4 regions of the Leuconostoc sp. C5 genome follow, and region 1 is predicted to be linked to each of the others. Evidence: predicted binding sites of a transcription regulator. Region 1 holds the regulator's gene; each other region holds the start of a gene.
What was found. The regulator LexA, encoded in region 1, represses DNA repair genes until DNA is damaged. The targets are predictions, from matches to a motif close to CNAACANNTGTTNG.

Region 1 (5,283 bases):
TGAACCAGCATTAGATTATGTTGTGTTTAAAATTCCACGCTGGCCATTTGACAAATTTTCAACAGCAGATCGTCGCCTAGGCACGCAAATGAAGGCAACTGGTGAAGTGATGGCTATCGGTCGCAATATGGAAGAAGCCATGTTAAAGGCTGTTCGCTCACTAGAGATTGGGGCTATTGGTTTAGATGATATAACCTATAAGGATCTTTCAGATGATGAACTGCTAGCAGCATTAATGCCTGCTCGAGATGATCGTTTGTTTATGATTGCTGATTTATTGCGCCGAGGTGTTTCAATTGAAACTATTCATGATAAAACACTAATCAATGAATTCTTCTTGGATAAAGTATTGCATGTTATCGAAATTGAGCAAGACCTTGCCAGCCATGTTGGAGATATTGATCAGTTGCAATATGCTAAAAAGAATGGGTTTGCTGACGAAACAATTGCTAAAATCTGGGGCAAGACAGCTGCTGATATTAGAACACTACGCAAAGATAAAAAAATTAAGCCAGTTTATAAAATGGTTGATACTGTTGCGGCAGAATTTGAATCGGCAACACCGTATTATTATGCAACCTATGAACAGGAAAATGAATCGATTATTAGTACAAAAAAATCGGTACTTGTACTAGGTTCTGGACCGATTCGCATCGGGCAGGGTGTTGAATTTGATTATGCAACTGTTCATGCTGTTAAGGCTATTCAACGGGCTGGATATGAAGCGATTATTATGAATTCTAATCCAGAAACCGTTTCAACGGATTTCTCTATCTCAGATAAATTGTATTTTGAACCACTTACCTTGGAAGATGTTCTCAATGTGATTGATTTAGAGAATCCAGTCGGTGTGGTGGTGCAATTCGGCGGACAAACTGCAATTAATTTAGCTCAACCTTTGTTAGACAATGGCGTAAACATTTTAGGAACCTCTGTAGAGGATCTAAATCGTGCCGAAGATCGTGAAGCATTTGATCAGGTCATAAAAGAACTTGCTTTACCACAACCTGTTGGTAAAACAGCAACCACAGTAGACGGTGCATTAGCAGCTGCACAATCCATTGGATATCCTGTATTGATTCGTCCTTCATACGTTTTGGGTGGTCGAGCAATGGAAATTGTTTCTTCTGACGATGAACTCCAGGACTACATGCAGCGTGCGGTCAAGGTTTCAAATGATCATCCGGTATTGATTGATTCGTACTTAGTGGGACAAGAAGCAGAAGTAGATGTTTTGTCAGATGGTGAAACAGCTGTAATCCCCGGTATTATGGAACATATTGAACGGGCGGGGGTCCATTCAGGGGATTCTATGTCAGTTTACCCACCACAATACTTGTCACAAAAGGTTCAAGATGAAATGGTGCAAGCCTCTATTAATTTGGCTAAAGCTATGAACACAATAGGGTTGATGAACGTGCAGTTTGTTATCCATGAAAATACGGCATATGTTATCGAAGTAAATCCACGTGCATCACGTACAGTACCGTTCATATCGAAAGTCACGCATCTTCCGCTCGCTCAATTAGCAACAAGAGTTATGTTAGGTGAAAAATTGTCAGAAATGGGATTTGAGACGGGACTTGTTCCTAACGATGATATGGTGCACGTTAAAGCACCAATATTCTCGTTCACAAAGTTGCCCGATGTTGATTCTTTGCTCGGCCCAGAAATGAAGTCTACTGGTGAAGTCATGGGGTCAGATATTAACCTGTCCAAGGCGTTGTATAAGGCCTTTATTGCTTCTAACATTAAAGTACCACGTTACGGCAATGTCTTATTCACAGTTGCTGATGATGACAAAGAAGAGGCGCTCGAATTAGCAAAGAGATTCAATGATTTGGGATTTGCTTTGTTTGCAACTGCCGGTACGGGTGCTTACTTGTCAGACAATGACTTGCCTGTGGAAGTACTCGATAAAATTTCGGAATCAGATAATAATGCGGTTGCAGCACTGCGTCAACAAAAAGTGCAGGTTGTTATTAACACAACTCAAGCAGATGACCGTGCTGAAAGCGATGGCCGCTTGATTAGAAATGCTGCGATTGAAAATGCCGTGCCTTTGTTTACTGCCTTAGACACAGTTAGTGCCTTCTTAGAAGTATTAGAGTCGCGCAGTTTTACAGTGAAAGAAATGCACTAAACTTTTTCAAATAAGCTTCGGCTTATGTACATAGGAGGATCATAATGACAGAACAGCCAGTTTTTATTGCTTTGGACTTTCCTGATGCAACTACTACTTACAAATTTTTGAAGCCTTTTTCAGATTTAGTAGAAAAGCCAGCATTGAAAGTTGGTATGGAACTTTTTTATCGTACGGGACCAGAGTTCATCACAGAACTACGTGCATTGGGCTATACGATTTTCTTAGATTTAAAACTTTACGATATTCCAAACACTGTTGGTCGTGCAGTCGCTAATATATCAAAACTAGATGTACAATATTTAACTCTGCATGCAGCTGGAGGGAAAAAAATGCTAGAAGCAGCTGTTGCCAATAAAAGTGAAGCGTTAAAATTACTTGCAGTGACGCAGCTAACTTCTTTTTCTGAAGCTGAGATACAAGAGATACAATTAACCACAGCAACTATTGAAGAAAGTGTTGCACATTTGGCTGAGCTTGCTTACTCGGTGGGCATAGACGGGACAATTAGTTCACCCTTAGAGGCTAGTTTAATTAAGTCACACACGAATGATCGATTTTTACGTATCACACCTGGTATTCGTTTAGCTGGTGATGAAGCTGGAGATCAAGTGCGTGTGACTACGCCAGGGGAAGCCAAGAAGTTGAATTCAACTGGATTAGTTGTTGGTCGATCAATTACACAATCGACCAACCCAGTGGCTGCATATCAACGTGTTGTCAATGAATGGAGAAAATAAATGACAGACTATAAACAACAAGTAGCTAATGATTTACTTGAAATTGGTGCCGTAAAATTTTCGCCAGAAGAACCTTTCACGTGGGCCTCGGGTATTAAGAGTCCAATATATACAGATAATCGGATGACCATTGGTTTCCCTTCGGTACGTCAAAATATATACAAAGGGCTGTCTGAACTAATAAAAAAAGAATATAGTGACGTTGAGATTATTGGTGGAGTGGCTACTGCAGGTATTCCACATTCAGCTTGGGTAGCTGAAGAATTAAATAAACCAATGGTCTATGTACGTTCAAAACCCAAAGATCACGGGGCAGGTCGTCAAACGGAAGGTGCATTGGTAAAAAATCGTAAAGTCGTTCTGATTGATGATTTGATATCAACAGGTGGGTCTGTGTTGGCCGCAGTAAATGCGGTGCGTAAGGAGGGAGCAAGTGTCCTTGGTGTTGTTTCCATATTTTCTTATGAATTACCAGCTGGTAAAAAAAATTTTGCTGAAGCAGGACTAACATTTAACTCACTGACAACATATTCACAACTAATTGAAACAGCCGTTAAGCGTGGGGATCTCGATAAATCACAAGTTGAAACCTTACAAAACTGGAAGGAAAATCCAAATGCTTGGCAAGCATAATAAAAAGGCTCATCAGAGATGAGCCTTTTTATTTGGTTTTTAATAAATAGCGTCGCGATACAGTCCGATTACTTTTCCTAAAATAGAGACTTTTTGCAAAATAATTGGCGCCATGCTGTTATTTTCAGGTTGTAAGCGATAATGATCGGCTTCACGGAAAAAACGCTTAACTGTCGCTTCATTGTTATCATTCATTGCGACAACAACATCACCATTATCAGCATTCTCTTGCTTACGTACGATAACTTTGTCTCCATCTAGAATGCCAATGTTAACCATTGAATCACCATGAACATTAAGCATGAATAGGTCACCATCAAATTGCATTAAATTATCTGGGATAGGGAAAAATTCAGTTGCTTCTTCTTCTACTGCCAAAATTGGTGTACCCGCTGTAACCATTCCAAGTACCGGAATTTTTCCGGGTGTGGTTGAAATCCCAAGCATCTCTAAACCAATATCGGTTACTTCAATCGCACGAGCTCTTGGTTTAGAAGCATCTTTTAAAAGATAACCTTTTTTTACCAGACGTTCGATGTGACCGTGAATAGTTGAAGAAGATGATAATCCAACAGCTTCACCAATTTCTCGGACGGTTGGTGGGTAACCATTTTCTGATTGTGCTTCATGAATAAATCGAAGCACTTGAATTTGTTTGCTTTCTTGTGTAATTGCCATGATGGGTTTCCTACTTGTTAAATTTACTATCATCAGTATAACGGAAAAACACGAACAAATCAAACGTTTGTTCGTTATTTTTTTAAAAATTCAACCTAATATTAAATAAATAATAAAAAATTCGTGTTATTTATTTTTATAACGAACAAAATGGTTCATATTGAAAACGTTAACTCTGCAAGTTATTATAGCACGCCTTTGCTGGCTGTGCTATAATAATTATCAGACATTTTAGTAAGGAGAATATGCATGATTAGCACATGGCTAGCAATTTTGATTGCAGTGTTAACTTTAATTATTGGTTTGGTCGGTGGCTTTTTCTTGGCACGTAACTCAATGAAGAGTTATCTTGCAAAAAACCCACCTATTTCAGAAGAAATGATGAAATCAATGATGATGTCAATGGGACAAAAACCATCTCAAAAGAAATTGAACCAAATGATGGCTCAGATGAAGCAACAAAGTGCCAATTCGCAAAAAAAATAAGCCAATCGGCTTATTTTTTTTCTGAACGTTTTGGATCTACATATTTCCAAGTTGGGTCAATCTCAGCATCTAATTCTTGGAAAGCTGCTTGCATCTGCTCAGTATATTTAGCAATATTTTCCTTGTTCAATCGGTCTTTACGATCAATAATAATTGGCTCACCAAAATTAACTGTGGTATTATTACGTTTGAAAAGTTGACTGAACTTAACAGGGCCTTGATATACAGCTGGTACGATTGCCTTTCCAGCCATTCGTGCAATTAGAATGGAACCTGATTTTAAATCATCACTGTGTCTAGAACCAGAAGGAAACATTATTAAAGAGCGCTTGCCATCTTTTAATTCGCGTACAGGTATTTTGATGACGCTTGGGCCAACATTTTCACGATCAACTGGGAATGCGCCGGCTGATTTGATTAACCATGCAAGTGGCTTGAATTTAAATAATTCAATTTTTGCCATGAAAATAAAGTGTTTTGGGTAGGCTGCCACAGCATACCATACTGGATCCCACCAAGTGCGGTGTGGACCAACTAGCACATAGTTATCGTTTTGGGGTATTCTGTCGCGATTCATGTATTTAATGCGGCCAGTAACTGCCC
Region 2 (5,283 bases), 150 kb from region 1:
CAAAAAACGGGATGGCGCAAGTTTCTCTATCAATAGGTGTCAAAAATTCAGAACAGCTGACAGCAATTATGGATTCTCTAAACAATCTACCAGCAGTATACGATGTGGAACGCACATTTCATTAAAATATGTCAAAATATGTTGATAAGCCTCAAATAAAACAATTTTGAGGCTTTTTATGATAAAAATTGTGTCAAAACTGGAAGACGTTTGAAAGTTCTTGATACGATATCGTTTTTCACGTATGATGTTAGCAAGTAAATGTATTTTTAGAATGGAGATAGCATGAAAGTTGTATTGCAACGCGTAAGCAAAGCTAGTGTTAAAATTGACGACCAAGTAAAAGGAGCAATTAACAAAGGATATGTATTGTTAGTTGGCGTTGCTGACGGTGACGATCAAGTAGATATAGATTATTTAGTTCGGAAAATACATAATTTACGAATTTTTGAAGATGAAAGTGGCCGTATGAATCGTAGTATCGAAGACGTTTCTGGTGCTATTTTATCTATCTCACAATTTACGTTGTTTGCTGATACTAAAAAAGGAAATCGTCCAAGTTTTACCAAGGCAGGGGCACCAGAATTTGCGACTGTTATGTATGATCAATTCAATGCGACATTAAGGGAAAGTGGATTACAGGTTGAAACTGGAGAATTTGGAGCGGATATGCAAGTTAGCTTAACAAACGATGGACCGGTGACAATTTTATTCGATACAAAAAGCGCTCATTGAGCGCTTTTCTTGTGGTTATAATACCAGCCAAATGGTATAGTACTTTCTGTACCATTTCTGATTCGGGAAATATTTGTACGATGGCGGTAGAAAACAAAAATTGTTAATATGGTAGCAACTATCGTTAGTATCCAATCATGATAGTATAGTGATATTAGGACGGCGCATGAGAAACTAATCATAGAGCTCAGAGATACCATTGAACTAATTGACAATAAAATAACGAAAATACTAATAATGATGATGAAAAATATGGGATTATAGGCAAGTAATACACCAGCTGAAGTAGCAACTGCTTTACCACCTTTAAAGCCAATCCAGATGGAGAACGTGTGCCCCAGTATGGCACCAATACCCACTAACATTGGATTAATGCTACTATGGAACAATAAGGGAAGCAAGCCTGCTGCCGTACCTTTAAGCATATCAAGTGCCAGCACAGTTATGCCAGCTCGGATACCCAAAACACGGAATGAATTGGTAGTACCAATGTTACCTGACCCCTCATCGCGAATATCTTTATGGTAAAAGATTTTACCTACCCAAAATCCTGGGACTAGAGATCCGATCAAGTAAGAGAGTATAAACATTAATATAGTAGTAAACATAAAAAACCCCTTTAATATAAAAGCAAGTACAAGTTTACCATATATTTAAGTAGTATATGGCATAACTTATTGAAAATAAAATATTGACACTTGTCAGAAACAAGATTTTCATCTATGATAAAATAGATTGACATTAGCGCACGAACACTGGTTCGTGTATCGAAGGATAGATTAATATGCCAGAAAAAAATCATTATGATTCAGATTCAATAAAAATTTTAGAAGGACTTGAGGCCGTTCGTAAACGTCCAGGAATGTATATCGGTTCAACAGATGGTCGTGGTTTGCACCACTTGGTCTATGAAATCGTTGACAATGCTGTCGATGAAGCACTTGGTGGCTATGGAAATGAAATTCGCGTTACGATACATGATAATAACGCTATCACCGTACAAGACTTTGGCCGTGGGATGCCAATTGGCATGCATGAGTCTGGTAAGCCCACACCAGAAGTTATTTTAACAGTTTTACATGCCGGCGGAAAGTTTGGGCAGGGTGGCTATGCGACTTCCGGTGGGTTACACGGTGTTGGTTCTTCTGTTGTTAATGCATTGTCGGAGAGCTTAACGGTAACCATTGTTCGCGAAGGCCATAAGTGGCAAGAAGAATTCGTGAATGGTGGTAATCCAGTTGGTACCTTACGAGATTTAGGTAAAACTAAGGAACCAACAGGGACAACGGTTACTTTCAAGCCAGATGCGACAATTTTTAGTGCTACGGTTTATAAATTTGATATTTTAGCAGAACGTTTGCGTGAATCGTCATTCTTAATGAGTGGTGTTAAGTTTACGTTAACCGACGAAAGAGTTGATCCAGTTCGTGTTGAAGAATATCATTATGAAAAAGGTCTTGAAGCGTTTGTTGGTTTTCTGAATGAAGACAAAGAAACTATCGGACCAGTTATGACCTTTGAGGGTGAACAAGAGAGTATTGTTGTTGATGTTGCAGCGCAGTACAATGATGGTTACTCTGAAACACTTCTTTCATTTGTTAACAATGTCCGTACACAGGATGGTGGAACCCACGAAGTCGGTTTCCGAACTGCGTGGACAAAGGCTTTTAATGAATATGCACGAAAAGTGAACTTACTAAAAGATAAAGATAAAAACTTAGAAGGCACGGATGTCCGTGAAGGATTATCAGCTGTTATTTCATTGCGTGTTCCAGAACAGTTTTTGCAGTTTGAAGGACAGACCAAAGATAAACTAGGAACGCCAGAGGCACGTGGTATTGTTGACTCTGTGGTTAATGAAACTCTTGGACGCTTCTTAATGGAAAATGGTGACTTCGGACAAAACTTAATCCGTAAGGCACTTCGCGCGCGCGAAGCTCGAGAAGCAGCTCGTCGCGCCCGCGACGAAAGTCGCACTGGTAAAACTAAAGGGGCGAAAGATCGTCTGCTTTCCGGGAAGTTAGCACCTGCCCAATCTAAAAATGCTGATAAAAATGAGCTCTTTCTAGTCGAGGGTGATTCAGCTGGGGGCTCTGCAAAGCAAGGTCGTGACCGTAAGTTCCAAGCCATTTTGCCGCTACGTGGAAAAGTACTAAACACTGAAAAAGCTAAGTTAGCAGATATTTTAAAAAACGAAGAAATATCAACATTGATTTATGCCATTGGTGGCGGTGTTGGAACTGATTTTAAAGTTGAAGATGCTTCATTTAACAAAATTATCATTATGACAGATGCCGATGATGATGGCGCGCACATTCAAACCCTACTACTAACATTCTTTTATAAGTATATGCGGCCATTAATTGAAGCTGGGCGTGTCTACATAGCCTTACCACCATTATACCGCGTCAAGTACTCTTCCAAGAAAATAGAAGATCAATTTGCTTGGACTAATGATGAGTTAGAATCAATTACCAGTCAGAGTGATGCACGTTATGAATTAACACGGTTCAAGGGACTTGGTGAGATGAATGCGCCATTATTATGGGAAACGACAATGGATCCCGAATCAAGAACATTAATACGTGTTAAAATTGATGACGCTGTGTTAGCTGAAAAACGTGTCACTACATTGATGGGTGATAAAGTTGATCCGCGGCGTGAATGGATTGAAGCCAATGTTCACTTTACATTGGATGAAGCCGGGTCAATTCTAGACACAGTTGATGGGGATGACACAAAGTCTAGTGATGTTTTTGAAAAAGCGCGCAATCAAGAAACTGGTACAAAATTTAAAGAACAAAAAAATGTGCCAGTCATTAAGACTTGGCAGAATGGTGACGACTGATTTCACTTGTTACTAGATAAGAATAGCTAGCTATTCAAAATATGGTTAGGTTATTACTTAATATTTTAAATAAAACTTTTTATGACATTTATCTGTAATTAGTAATTTTATAGATGTTTTAATCAAGGAGAACCGCACTTAGATGGCAGATCGTATAACCGAACTCTCACTTGAAGCAGTGATGGGGGAGCGCTTTGGGCGCTATTCAAAATATATAATTCAAGAACGTGCTTTGCCAGACATTCGAGACGGATTGAAGCCAGTGCAACGGCGTATTTTGTTTGCAATGGATCAGGATGGAAACACTTATGATCATCCATATCGTAAATCAGCAAAATCTGTTGGTAACGTAATGGGTAATTTTCATCCGCACGGTGATTCATCAATTTATGAAGCCATGGTACGTTTATCGCAGGATTGGAAAGTTCGTGAGCCGTTGATAGACATGAATGGTAATAATGGTTCAGTGGACAATGATCCGGCTGCAGCAATGCGTTATACTGAAGCGCGATTGTCTAAAATTGCTGGTGAAATGATGGCGGATTTGGGTCAAGAAACCGTGGACATGGTTTTGAACTTTGATGACACAACTTATGAGCCAACAGTTTTACCTTCTCGTATTCCTAGTCTTTTTATTAACGGCGCAACTGGTATTTCGGCGGGATATGCAACAGAAATTCCGCCCCATAATTTGAAAGAAATCAATGCCGCATTAATCTACTTACTCGATCATCCAGCCGCTACTTTATCGCAATTAATGCGCTATGTAAAAGGCCCTGATTTTCCGACTGGTGGTATTGTTCAGGGACTTGATGGTATAAAAAAAGCGTACAAAACTGGACGTGGTAAAATCGTTGTTCGTGCTAAGACAGAAATATCTGATCTTCGCGCTGGCAAGAAGAAAATTGAAATTACTGAACTGCCTTATGAGGTTGTTAAGTCAAATTTGGTATCAAAAATTGATGCCATTCGATTAAATAAAGAAGTAACCGGCATTTCAGAAGTCCGCGATGAATCCGATCGCGAGGGAATGTCTATTGTTATTGAATTATCTAAAGAAGCAAATGCCAATGGTATTTTGACTTATTTGTTCAAAAAAACTGATTTGCAGATATCTTATAACTTCAATATGGTTGCTATTCATGATCAACGACCAGTACACGTTGGTTTGAAGGCTGGTTTAGAAGCTTTCCTTTCGTTCCGAAAAGAGGTTGTATTAAAGCGATCAGCATATGAATTGGCTAAAGCACAAGCACGGCAACATATTGTTGAAGGCTTAATCCGCATGCTGTCTATATTGGATGAAGTCGTTGCTACCATTCGAGCATCTAAGAATCGTAAAGACGCTACACAAAACTTAATTAATCGTTTTGAGTTTACACAAGCACAAGCTGAAGCCATTGTCACGTTGCAATTGTATCGATTGACCAACACAGATGTGACGCAATTAGAAGAAGAATTTTCCCAGTTGAATGATAAAATTAATTGTTTGAACCAAATTATTCACGAAGAGTCAGCATTGAAAGATGTTATTCGCGAAGAAATTAAGGCAATTACTAAGGCCTATTCTTCACCACGTCGCAGTGTTATTGAAGCAGAAGTTGAGAATTTGGTAATTGATACAGCGGTAACGATTGCTGAAGAAGATGTTCAAGTGTTAGTGTCACGTAATGGTTACTATAAGCGTGCATCTTTGCGTT
Region 3 (5,283 bases), 590 kb from region 1:
TAATGTCTGATAATTATTTATTTCACGATTGGCACTATATTGCGAATGGCGAACATAACTTTGTAATTCATTGAATTGTTCTAATAATTCGTAGTATGGAGATGTTGGTTCTGCTAAAACACCCCGTGGTGTTTCTCCAGCTGAAGTAGCAATCATTCTTTTCTTCATAATTGTTAATTCTGCTGTTTCTTTGTTTTGCCAAAAATTTAAAAACCATACTTCAAAATTAGCTACAACAAAAAATATAATAACTAATATGTAGAGCTGATTATGAGACACGTGGATCACTCGAGTTACTATAAATAATAATAAAATATTTAGACTATATATACTGGTTATTTTGCCAATTCTTTTCTTCATAAGTTTATTCTATCATGGTTTTGAATTTGCATAACGGTAACGCACAAAAAAACAAGCACTCTGCTTGTCCTTATCAAATATACTTATTTATCTGTCACTTTACCACTTGCATCGCGAGTGACTTTCATATCTGTTAATCCAATGTATCCTAGCTTAGGTACAATATTTTTTTGAACCTCTTTGGTCGTGAAGTACTCTAAGAATGACTTAGTAGCCCCAGTTGGCTTCCCCTTAGTGTACATGTGTTCGTAAGCCCAAATTGGCCATGAATTATCTTCAACATTTTTTTTATTAGGATGAACTTTATTTAAGTCCAGTGCCTTAATACCGTCAGAGTCGAGGTAAGCAAATGCCAGGTACGAAATCGATCCTGGTGTTGTTTTGACAATCTTTTGCACCGTGCCATTGGAATCTTGTTCGGTCGCTTGTACAGCATCCTGACCGTCCAAGATATTTTTTTCAAAAACAGCCCGTGTTCCTGACCCAGTTGCACGATTGATAACGACAATTTTTTCATCGTTACCACCAACTTCTTTCCAATTTGTTACCTTACCAGTAAAAATATTACGCAACTGTTCTTTTGTTAAACTCGTGATCTGCACATCACTATTCACAACTGGCGCAATACCAACCACAGCTACTTTATGATCCACTAGTTTAGTGGCGTCAATACCATCTTTTTCTTCAGCAAACACATCTGAATTACCAATTTGTGCTGATCCATCAGATACTTGACTTAACCCGGCACCCGATCCACCACCTTGCACTGTAATTGTTACATTAGGATTTTTCTCTTGGAATGACTTAGCAACTTGCTCTGCTAAAGGCTGTAATGCTGTTGATCCTAACGATAACACTTTTCCACTAACATTAGAAGATGACGTCGTACTTGTTTTATTATCGCTGGACTTATCATTAGCAGAAGTATACAAGGCTATTCCAGCCGCAATGACCACTATACCACCAATAATTCCTACAATCTTTTTGTTCATGAAGATTTCTCCCTTAGAAATATGTAGTGAAACAAGGTTGTAGTAGAGGCTCTTGGGTGCCGCTCCTTGTTTACAACTTATATATTACGGGAGTTATGTTATGAAACACGCCACAATTTGGTCGCATTCTTGTAAATGCGTGTAAAGAAAAATTTACAAAACAAAAATGGCTCACCTCCGACGCTATGTCTACAGTTTGCCATTTACTATAATAACGCCACATATGTCTTATGAAAACACTAATTCGTCATAGTATATCCAAATCCGCGAACTGTTTTCAATATTTTAGGCGCCTTTGGATTTGACTCAATCTTATCTCGTAAGTTACTGATATGCATATCTACCATACGGCTTTCGCCAGTATATTCATATCCCCACACAGCCGTCAAAATTGTTTCACGATCAATTACACGTCCCAATCGCTGTGCAAAATATAATAATAAATCATATTCCCGTGGCGTTAAGGACAAAACAATATTTTCTTTCATAACTGTTTTTTTGCTATCATTGATGAGCAAATCTTGTATAGAAATAACCATTTCGTCCGTTTTGTTGGTATCTGTACTAACTTGTGAACGACGTAATACAGCTTTTAGTCTTGCTACAACTTCTCGAGGGCTGAAAGGCTTAGTGATATAATCATCTGCACCTAATTCTAAGCCAAGCACACGATCAAACTCATCCCCTTTTGCAGTCACCAAAATTATTGGTGTGCTAACTTTATCTTGACGTAACTGCTTTAAAACGGTCATGCCATCCATTTCTGGCAGCATTAGATCCAACAATATTGCATTGAATTGTTGCTCTTTTGCCTTTTGATAAGCGGATAAACCATCCGATGCAACTGTTACTTCGTAACCATTCTGTTGCAAATTGTATTGCAGCAGCGTTGCAATTGCCGTTTCATCATCAACAACAAGTATCTTAGTCATGTCTATCTCCATGCGTTTCTATACTTGCATTGTAACAAAAAAAAGAAAAACGACCTAACGTTTTTCTCAATATTTACGTAATTTATACAATTGGTTCGTCCGTTAAAGAATCATCAGTCGTTGTATCCAAATCCGGCAGATTAATTTGCTCATCAGATTTTTCTGCTTGAGCCTCCGTATTTGAAACGGCAGTACCATTCGCATTAGAATCAATACCATATGCTTGACGCACCTTGACATATAGTTCTTGTCGCAATGCGGCATGCTCAGGATCATCCAAATAGTCTTTAGCTTTCTCACGCCCTTGACCAATTCGTTCACCTTCGTAAGCATACCATGCACCTGCTTTGTCGATAATATCTTGATCAACAGCGAGATCAAGAATTTCACCAGTTTGTGAAATACCATGGCCATACATAATATCAACTTCAGCAACTTTGAATGGTGGAGCCACCTTGTTTTTAACAATTTTAACTTTTGTCAAATTACCAGTGACATCAGTACCGTCTTTAATTTGTGTTGAACGTCTGACTTCTAAACGTACTGTCGAATAAAACTTTAGTGCACGACCACCGGGTGTAGTTTCTGGGTTTCCAAACATTACGCCGACTTTTTCACGAATTTGATTGATGAAAATAGCAATTGTTCCCGTTCGGTTCAGGGTTCCTGCTAACTTACGTAGTGCTTGACTCATTAAACGAGCTTGCAATCCAACGTGCGCATCACCCATTTCACCTTCGATTTCGGCACGAGGTACTAATGCAGCAACTGAGTCAACAACAATCATATCTACGGCACCTGATTGTACCAAAGCATCAGCAATTTCTAATCCCTGTTCGCCTGTATCCGGTTGTGACAAAAGTAATTCGTCTTTTTTAACGCCGAGGGCTTCAGCATATTTAACGTCCAAAGCATTTTCAGCATCAATATAGGCAGCCGTTCCGCCTTGCTTTTGAACTTCAGCAACTGCATGAAGTGCGATGGTTGTTTTACCTGATGATTCTGGACCGTATACTTCAATAATACGCCCCTTGGGATAGCCACCAACACCCAAAGCAACATCAATTTTAACAGAACCAGAAGGGATCGTTTCGATCTGCGTTAGCGCGTTATCTCCTAACGTCATCACTGAACCTTTCCCAAAGTTCTTTTCAATTTTCTTTAGCGCTTCATCTAGCGCGGCTCGACGACCATCTTTCTTTGCTTGATCGTCTTTTTTAGTCGTTTTCTTTGCTACCATTGCGGCTAACTCCTTTTATCTTACTTGATTAGTGTACCTTTTTCGCGAGTCAAAAGCAAGTGCTTTTCGAACATTTGTTCGTTTCTGTTTGCTTTCTTCTTGATTATACGAAAAAAGCGCTAAAAGCGCTTTTAGTTCCTTACATACCATCAGAAAAGACATTTCTATTTTGCCAAAAATAATCGATACCAGAATAAATTGTAAAGATAACAGCAACCCACAATAAGACATCCCCAATAGGAAAATTAATAATGGAAAATGGCGCGTTGTGAATATATAAGAAGAAAATAGCAAACATTTGTGAAAATGTTTTTATCTTTCCTGGCATCTGTGCTGCCAAAACCTTGCCATTGTTTTCAACAATTAGTGTACGTAAACCTGTAACGGCTAACTCTCGAATAACGATAACCGCAGTCATCCAAGCTGGAACAACATTGAAGCTCGTTAAGAAAATCAACGCTGTCATAACCAAAAGTTTGTCAGCCAAAGGATCCGCAAACTTTCCAAAATTGGTAACTAAATGCTGGCTACGAGCTATCTGACCGTCCAAGAAGTCAGTTGCAGAGGCTATTGCAAATACAACAGCGGCAATCAACCAATTAACGGGCATGGTTGCTCCTAAAAAGCTGATATTAGACCAAGCATATGGTACTGTCAGCAATAAAATAAATACTGGAATTAAAATAATTCTGAAAACAGTTAGTTTATTGGGTAAATTCATGATACATCCTTTATTTATTGAGATTAAAAAGCACATTCCAAAATGATGTTGTTGCACCACTTACTTCGACATTTTGTCCATCAACTGTAACTGAAGCATTATTAACATTAGAAAATTGTAGATTAAATGCCGTTGTTCCCGATGGAATTTCTACTGTTTTACTGCCACTAGCCAATGTTTCATTTAGTAAAATGTTACTACTAGCATCATTGACCTTAACTGAAGTACCTGTGTTCTTTGCTGTTATAACAACTGTATGCTTTTTAGTATTTTCATTAGACAAATTATAGATTGTCGTCTGCAAACTTGTATTTGTTTCTGGTGTACCTAAATCAAGTGTCGAGGATTCCTCACTGGAACTAGAAGCAGATGACTTCGATGCTGATGATTTACTAGAGGATTTGGAAACCTCAGAAGTAGAAACAGAGATATTACCGCCGTTAGATGTCTGTTGAGAATTGGTTCCTATGTGTGTCAATACAAACCAAATAACTATTAAAGCCACAAGAATCAATAGCCCTAAACCAATTGTTGGCATAGAGTTTGCCAACCGTGATCTTGCTGTTGGGGTATTATCTATCCCAGCACGAACAATACCATCATTATCCCTGTGTGCCCGGCTCAAGTCGCTAGTTCGAGACATAGAAATTGGTTTTGTTTCTCCTAATAACTCATCGGGATGTAACCCAACAGCTAATGCATATTGCCGAATAAAAGCACGAACGTAAAAATCACCAGGTAAAACGCTAAGATTGTTTTCTTCAATAGCTGATAAATACCGGCGTTGGATTTTTGTAATTTCTTGGATATCATCCAATGATAATTGTTTTTCTAAGCGAGCAGCCTTAAGTTGCTCGCCTATTTGATTTGTTAAAGTTTCATTCATAATAGCCCACAAGACTACTTATGCAACACAAATCGTTGCAACGTAGCATTTCGATATATTTTATCCGCTGTTACAAGAATGTCATCAAATGTTAAATCTTGTAACAACTCTATCTTATCAAAAAGATTAGTTCCAAACAAGACATCATCACC
Region 4 (5,283 bases), 390 kb from region 1:
TTAATTAAAAGTACATGATATCAGCGAGATATTGACTTATTTGTTATACTAAAATGAGTAAAAAAAACAACTCTAAGGATAGAAAATGGACAGTATTCATCTTTCACCACGGCTTGCAGCTGTGGCTTCATTTGTACCCAAAGGCGCAAGGTTAGCCGATATTGGCTCTGATCACGCCTATTTACCTGCTAATCTATTAATCAATAACAAAATATCGTTTGCGATTGCTGGTGAGGTTGCTAAAGGACCTTACGAAAATGCGCAGCACGAAATTGTTCGAAGAGCGTTAACCACACAACTTGAGGCGAGATTGGCGAATGGATTAGCGGCAATTAAAGATGAGGATCATATTGACACGGTCACAATCGCTGGTATGGGTGGTGTCTTAATTACAGATATATTAGAAGCGGGATTTTCAAGAGCAAAACGTTTTGAAACGCTTATACTACAACCTAATACTGATGAGCACATTGTGCGAACATGGCTAAACAATCATCAGTATAAAATTAACGACGAGGTTATTGAACAAGAGGATAACCACTTTTATGAAATTATGATTGCAACAAAGGGCACCCAAAGTTTATCAAGCCTCGATAAAAAATTTGGTCCTGTCTTGCGAAAGAGAAAAACGTCAGTTTTTGTTGCTAAATGGCAGAAAGAATTGGATCGTATCGACACAATTTTTGAAAATCTTGAATTTGCTGGAAAAGCTGATTCACCCATTTATCAAGATTGGAAAAAAAAATATCAGCAAATTCAGGAGGTTATCAAGTGATTGCACAAGAGTTAATTGACAAGATTGAACTTTTTGCGCCGAAACAATTAGCTGAGGAGGGTGACCCCACGGGACTGCAAATTGGTGATCCTAAGCAGCCTGTACATCGAGTAATGACAGCCCTTGATGTTCGTCCAGAAGTGGTTCAAGAAGCAATTGATAATCAGGTCAATTTTATATGGGCACACCATGAGGTCATGTTCTTCCCGGCGAAAAATCTAGACTTATCACAGCCTCAAAATCGAATGTATGCAGATTTGATTCAACACCATATCGTTGTTTATGCTTCACATACTAATATGGACAGTGCACAAGGTGGCATGAATGATTGGTTGGCCGAAGCACTTGGTATTCAAGATGTAGTGCCTTTAGTACCAAATGTAGATAAGAAAACTGGTCTTGGCAGGATCGGACAATTAGAGCAACCAATTTCTGTACAAGAATACGCTGTGAAAATTCGTGATTTGTTTCATGTTCAAGCAGTGCGTGTTATTGCTAAAGATGTGACAAAGCCAATTCAAAAGATCGCTGTGCTAGGTGGAGATGGTGGCCGTTGGTGGCGGGTTGCGCAACAAGCAGGAGCTGATGCCTACGTCACAGCCGATGTCTACTATCACGTTGGGCATGACATCTTGGCTTCAAATTTTATTGTGATTGATCCTGATCATCATATGGAAGCTATTGCTAACGAAAAAATGGTTGATAAGGTCAAAGAATGGTTTGGTGACACTGTTGATGTAGTTGCTACAAAAATTAATACAGATCCATACAAATATATTTAGTTAACGGTTAAAACAGTGAGCAAATGCTCAAAAAGGAGTAATATATGACAAAGTATCCTGAATTGACAGAACGTTTTTTGAAGTATGTAAAGGTAGATACACAATCTGATGAGAACTCAGAAACAGTTCCGTCATCACCTAAAGAGGTCGCTTTTTTGGCAGATTTAGCTGAGGAGTTAAAAGCTATTGGTTTTGAAAATGTACGCACCATGAAGGATGGTTATGTATTTGCGGAATTATCAAGCAATATTGATGACAGTGCTGTACCCACAATTGGCTTTATTGCACACGTTGATACTGCAGATTTTAATGGGGCGAACATTAACCCACAAATTATTGAAAATTACGACGGCCAATCGTCAATTAAGTTGGGAAATAGTGGTTATGAATTGACAACTAAGGAATTTCCTAGCTTAAAAAAATATGCGGGACATACGCTAATTACAACTGATGGTACAACACTATTAGGTGCTGATGATAAAGCTGGAGATGCTGAAATCATTACGGCAGCTCAGTATTTAATTGCACATCCAGAGATCAAGCATGGTAATTTGCGATTTGCTTTTGGACCAGATGAAGAGATTGGTATTGGTGCCGATCATTTTGATGTTGAAGCATTTGGTGCTGACTTCGCTTATACAATGGATGGCGGACCGTTAGGCGAGCTTGAATGGGAGACATTTAATGCTGCGAGCGCCGTTATCACAATTCAGGGACGAAATGTTCATCCAGGAACTGCAAAAGATACAATGGTTAATGCCATTCAACTAGCATTTGATTTCCATGAACAACTTCCTGTCCATGATCGCCCAGAAAATACTGAAGGAACAGAAGGATTTTGGCATCTTCTAGCAGTTGACGGTAATCCTGAAGAAGCAACCCTGCGATATATTGTTCGTGATCATGATCGAAATATATTTGAAGAACGTAAGCAAAGATTATTAGATATTGCCGATGCCTTTAATCAGAAATTAGGGGAAAGGCGTATTAAAGTTGTATTGAAAGATCAATACTATAATATGGGTGAAATCTTGAAAGATGATATGCGTTCAGTTAATTTGGCTGAAAAAGCGATGAATAACTTAGAGATTAAACCAATTATTGAGCCTGTCCGTGGCGGTACCGATGGTTCAAAAATAACTTTCCTAGGGCTACCAACACCAAATATTTTTGCCGGTGGCGAAAATATGCATGGCCGTTTTGAATATGTTTCTACAACTGTCATGGAACAGGCAACAGACGTCATTTTAGAAATTGTAAAACTTGCACAAGAAAAATAACTTTTAGATAAACAAAAAAGAGCTCAACTGAGCTCTTTTTTGATCTTGTGATTTATTCTTCAGACGCAACTTCTTTTGGTGCAGCTGATCCTGAAATTGCTGGAATTGCAACTAGCGCAACTTCACCAACAATGACAGCAATGACAGCAACAGTAACAAAATCATAAGTACTAGAATTCAATTGGGATACAATATAACCCAAAATCTCACCAAATATTGCCGACCAAATTGCTACCATAATGTATTTCATGATTTTTACCTCTTTACTGTCATTATAATACACCTTTTTTCACAAATGGCAAGTTTTTAAGGGAATTTAAACAAGAAAATAGAAAATGTCTAATCTGTGATTTTACGGAACCCTAATATTTGTTAAAATTAACGACTTTTCTGTGATTTTTCTGTATAATTAAAGAAAACGGATGTTCGTATAAGGAGTTGAAATGTACGCACCGCTTCAAATTTTAAGCAGTTATAGCTTATTAAAAAATCCAAATACAATTGAACAAATTGTCCAAACAGCAAAGACTCGTGGTTATGAAGCCATTGCACTGGCTGATGTTAATGTAATGTACGGGGCGATAGACTGGTTTCGACAAACAAAAAAGCATGGGATTAAACCTTTATTTGGCTTGACATTAATGGTCAACGGACTTGTGAATACTGCTACGCTATTTCCAGTCGTACTATTAGCTGAGAATCAAGTAGGCTACCAAAATCTAATGTGGCTATCATCAGCCAAGATGACTAGTCAAGGAGATTTTCAGTGGGAAACAATGGTTAAACACTTAGACGGTATAAACATTGTTTTTCCAACTGACAGTGAGCTCGTTCAGCTCATCTCTTCAGGGTATGAGGAAGTTAATAATTATTGGCAACAACTCGTCACCCTTGTTGACGAGCACCATTCTTTTATTGGTATTAATTCCCAAATGGCACCGCAGATACAAGAGAGGTTAGCACAATTTAGCGAACGTACTGGTGGTCATATGATTGCTTTAGATGATATTGATTATCTTAACTCAGATGATGCTTTCACCACTCAAGTCTTAAAAGCAATTGATGCAAATGTTAAATTGGACGATATTAAAATTTTGGCTCAACAACAAGGCTCACATATTTTAAGAGATTTAGCTGTCGTTCAGCAAGAATACCAAGGTACAGAAATACTAAAGACAGCCTATATTAATAACGAATTATTGGTATCAAAAAGCAATGTCAGCATTGAATTTAAAGATACAGCTTTACCACCCTTTGAAACACCATCTGGCGTGACCAACGCACAGTTTTTAGAAACGATTGCTGTCAGTGGATTAAAAAAACGATTGCAAGGACATAATGTGAGTTTGAACTTGTACGAAGAAAGATTGCAGCACGAATTAAAAACCATTGAAGTGTTAGGATTTAGCGATTACTTCCTGATTGTTTGGGACATTGTTAACTTCGCACATAAAAATCACATTCAAACTGGACCAGGACGTGGCTCTGTCGCTGGATCTTTGGTTGCGTACAGTTTACAAATTACCGATGTAGATCCCTTGCAATTCAACTTGCTATTTGAACGTTTTCTAAATGATGAGCGAGTGCAAATGCCTGATATTGATATTGATTGGCCACCAAGCAAACGTGAAGAACTATTCACCTACCTTCATCAAAAGTACGGGAAAAGAAATTTTGGTCAAATTATTACATTTGGTACTTTAGCTTCTAAACAAGCTCTACGCGATGTTGGTAGGGTGTTTGGATTACCAACCCCGACATTGAGCAAGTTGAGTGCTAGTATACCTGAAGGAAAAAATGGACGTAAGGTGTCCATTGATGATGCGCTTAAAGCACCACAATTACAGAATGCCCTTCGTGATATTGATAATGGTAGATTATTATTACAAACGGCGTTGAAAATTGAAGGCTTACCAAAAAATTACTCTACACATGCGGCAGGAATTGTACTTAGTGCGAATCCTTTGGTACAAACATTGCCTGTGCAATCTGGTACGGAGGGACGCTTATTAACACAATTTGAAAAAGATCCGGTTGAACAATTAGGGTTACTTAAAATTGATATTCTAGGACTACAAAATTTAGCCATTTTAAGCCAGGCACTCTATTATGCTCAAAAAGAGCTACCAGAAAGGTTTGATATTACCAAAATTGCTTTAGATGATGCCAAAACCTTAGCATTATTTGCTAAAGGCGACACAAATGGGGTTTTCCAATTTGAATCTGCAGGCATTAAAAATGTGTTGCGAAAGCTGAAGCCAGCCACCTTTGAACATATTGTGGCTGTTAACGCGCTTTATCGTCCTGGTCCTGCACAAAATATTGATAAGTTTATCGCTCGACGCCATGGTAAAGAAGCAGTGACGATCCCAGACCCTAGTTTGAAATCTATTTTGGCGCCCACTTTTGGTATTATTGTATATCAAGAGCAAGTTATGCTAGTTGC

Region 2: the regulator LexA is predicted to act here: its motif matches at 1,485-1,498, upstream of parE (DNA topoisomerase IV subunit B).
Region 3: the regulator LexA is predicted to act here: its motif matches at 3,592-3,605, upstream of recA (recombinase RecA).
Region 4: the regulator LexA is predicted to act here: its motif matches at 3,253-3,266, upstream of RHP56_RS03825 (DNA polymerase III subunit alpha).

The regions. Positions count from the first base shown of each region.
Region 1 covers NZ_CP134351.1:1,137,461-1,142,743, reverse strand. Annotated here, with positions in the region: gene carB (carbamoyl-phosphate synthase large subunit) at 1-2,143, shown strand, start outside; gene pyrF (orotidine-5'-phosphate decarboxylase) at 2,188-2,883, shown strand; gene pyrE (orotate phosphoribosyltransferase) at 2,884-3,516, shown strand; gene lexA (transcriptional repressor LexA) at 3,556-4,194, opposite strand; gene RHP56_RS05745 (YneF family protein) at 4,444-4,680, shown strand; gene RHP56_RS05740 (lysophospholipid acyltransferase family protein) at 4,691-5,283, opposite strand, start outside.
Region 2 covers NZ_CP134351.1:1,288,180-1,293,462, reverse strand. Annotated here, with positions in the region: gene RHP56_RS06570 (RelA/SpoT family protein) at 1-125, shown strand, start outside; gene dtd (D-aminoacyl-tRNA deacylase) at 286-735, shown strand; gene plsY (glycerol-3-phosphate 1-O-acyltransferase PlsY) at 729-1,343, opposite strand; gene parE (DNA topoisomerase IV subunit B) at 1,520-3,583, shown strand; gene parC (DNA topoisomerase IV subunit A) at 3,726-5,283, shown strand, end outside.
Region 3 covers NZ_CP134351.1:551,186-556,468, reverse strand. Annotated here, with positions in the region: gene RHP56_RS02900 (sensor histidine kinase) at 1-360, opposite strand, end outside; gene RHP56_RS02895 (phosphate ABC transporter substrate-binding protein) at 444-1,352, opposite strand; gene RHP56_RS02890 (response regulator transcription factor) at 1,592-2,284, opposite strand; gene recA (recombinase RecA) at 2,367-3,524, opposite strand; gene pgsA (CDP-diacylglycerol--glycerol-3-phosphate 3-phosphatidyltransferase) at 3,664-4,245, opposite strand; gene RHP56_RS02875 (helix-turn-helix domain-containing protein) at 4,256-5,131, opposite strand; gene yfmH (EF-P 5-aminopentanol modification-associated protein YfmH) at 5,146-5,283, opposite strand, start outside.
Region 4 covers NZ_CP134351.1:746,266-751,548, forward strand. Annotated here, with positions in the region: gene RHP56_RS03805 (tRNA (adenine(22)-N(1))-methyltransferase) at 86-775, shown strand; gene RHP56_RS03810 (Nif3-like dinuclear metal center hexameric protein) at 772-1,557, shown strand; gene pepT (peptidase T) at 1,602-2,837, shown strand; gene RHP56_RS03820 (YjzD family protein) at 2,890-3,087, opposite strand; gene RHP56_RS03825 (DNA polymerase III subunit alpha) at 3,281-5,283, shown strand, end outside.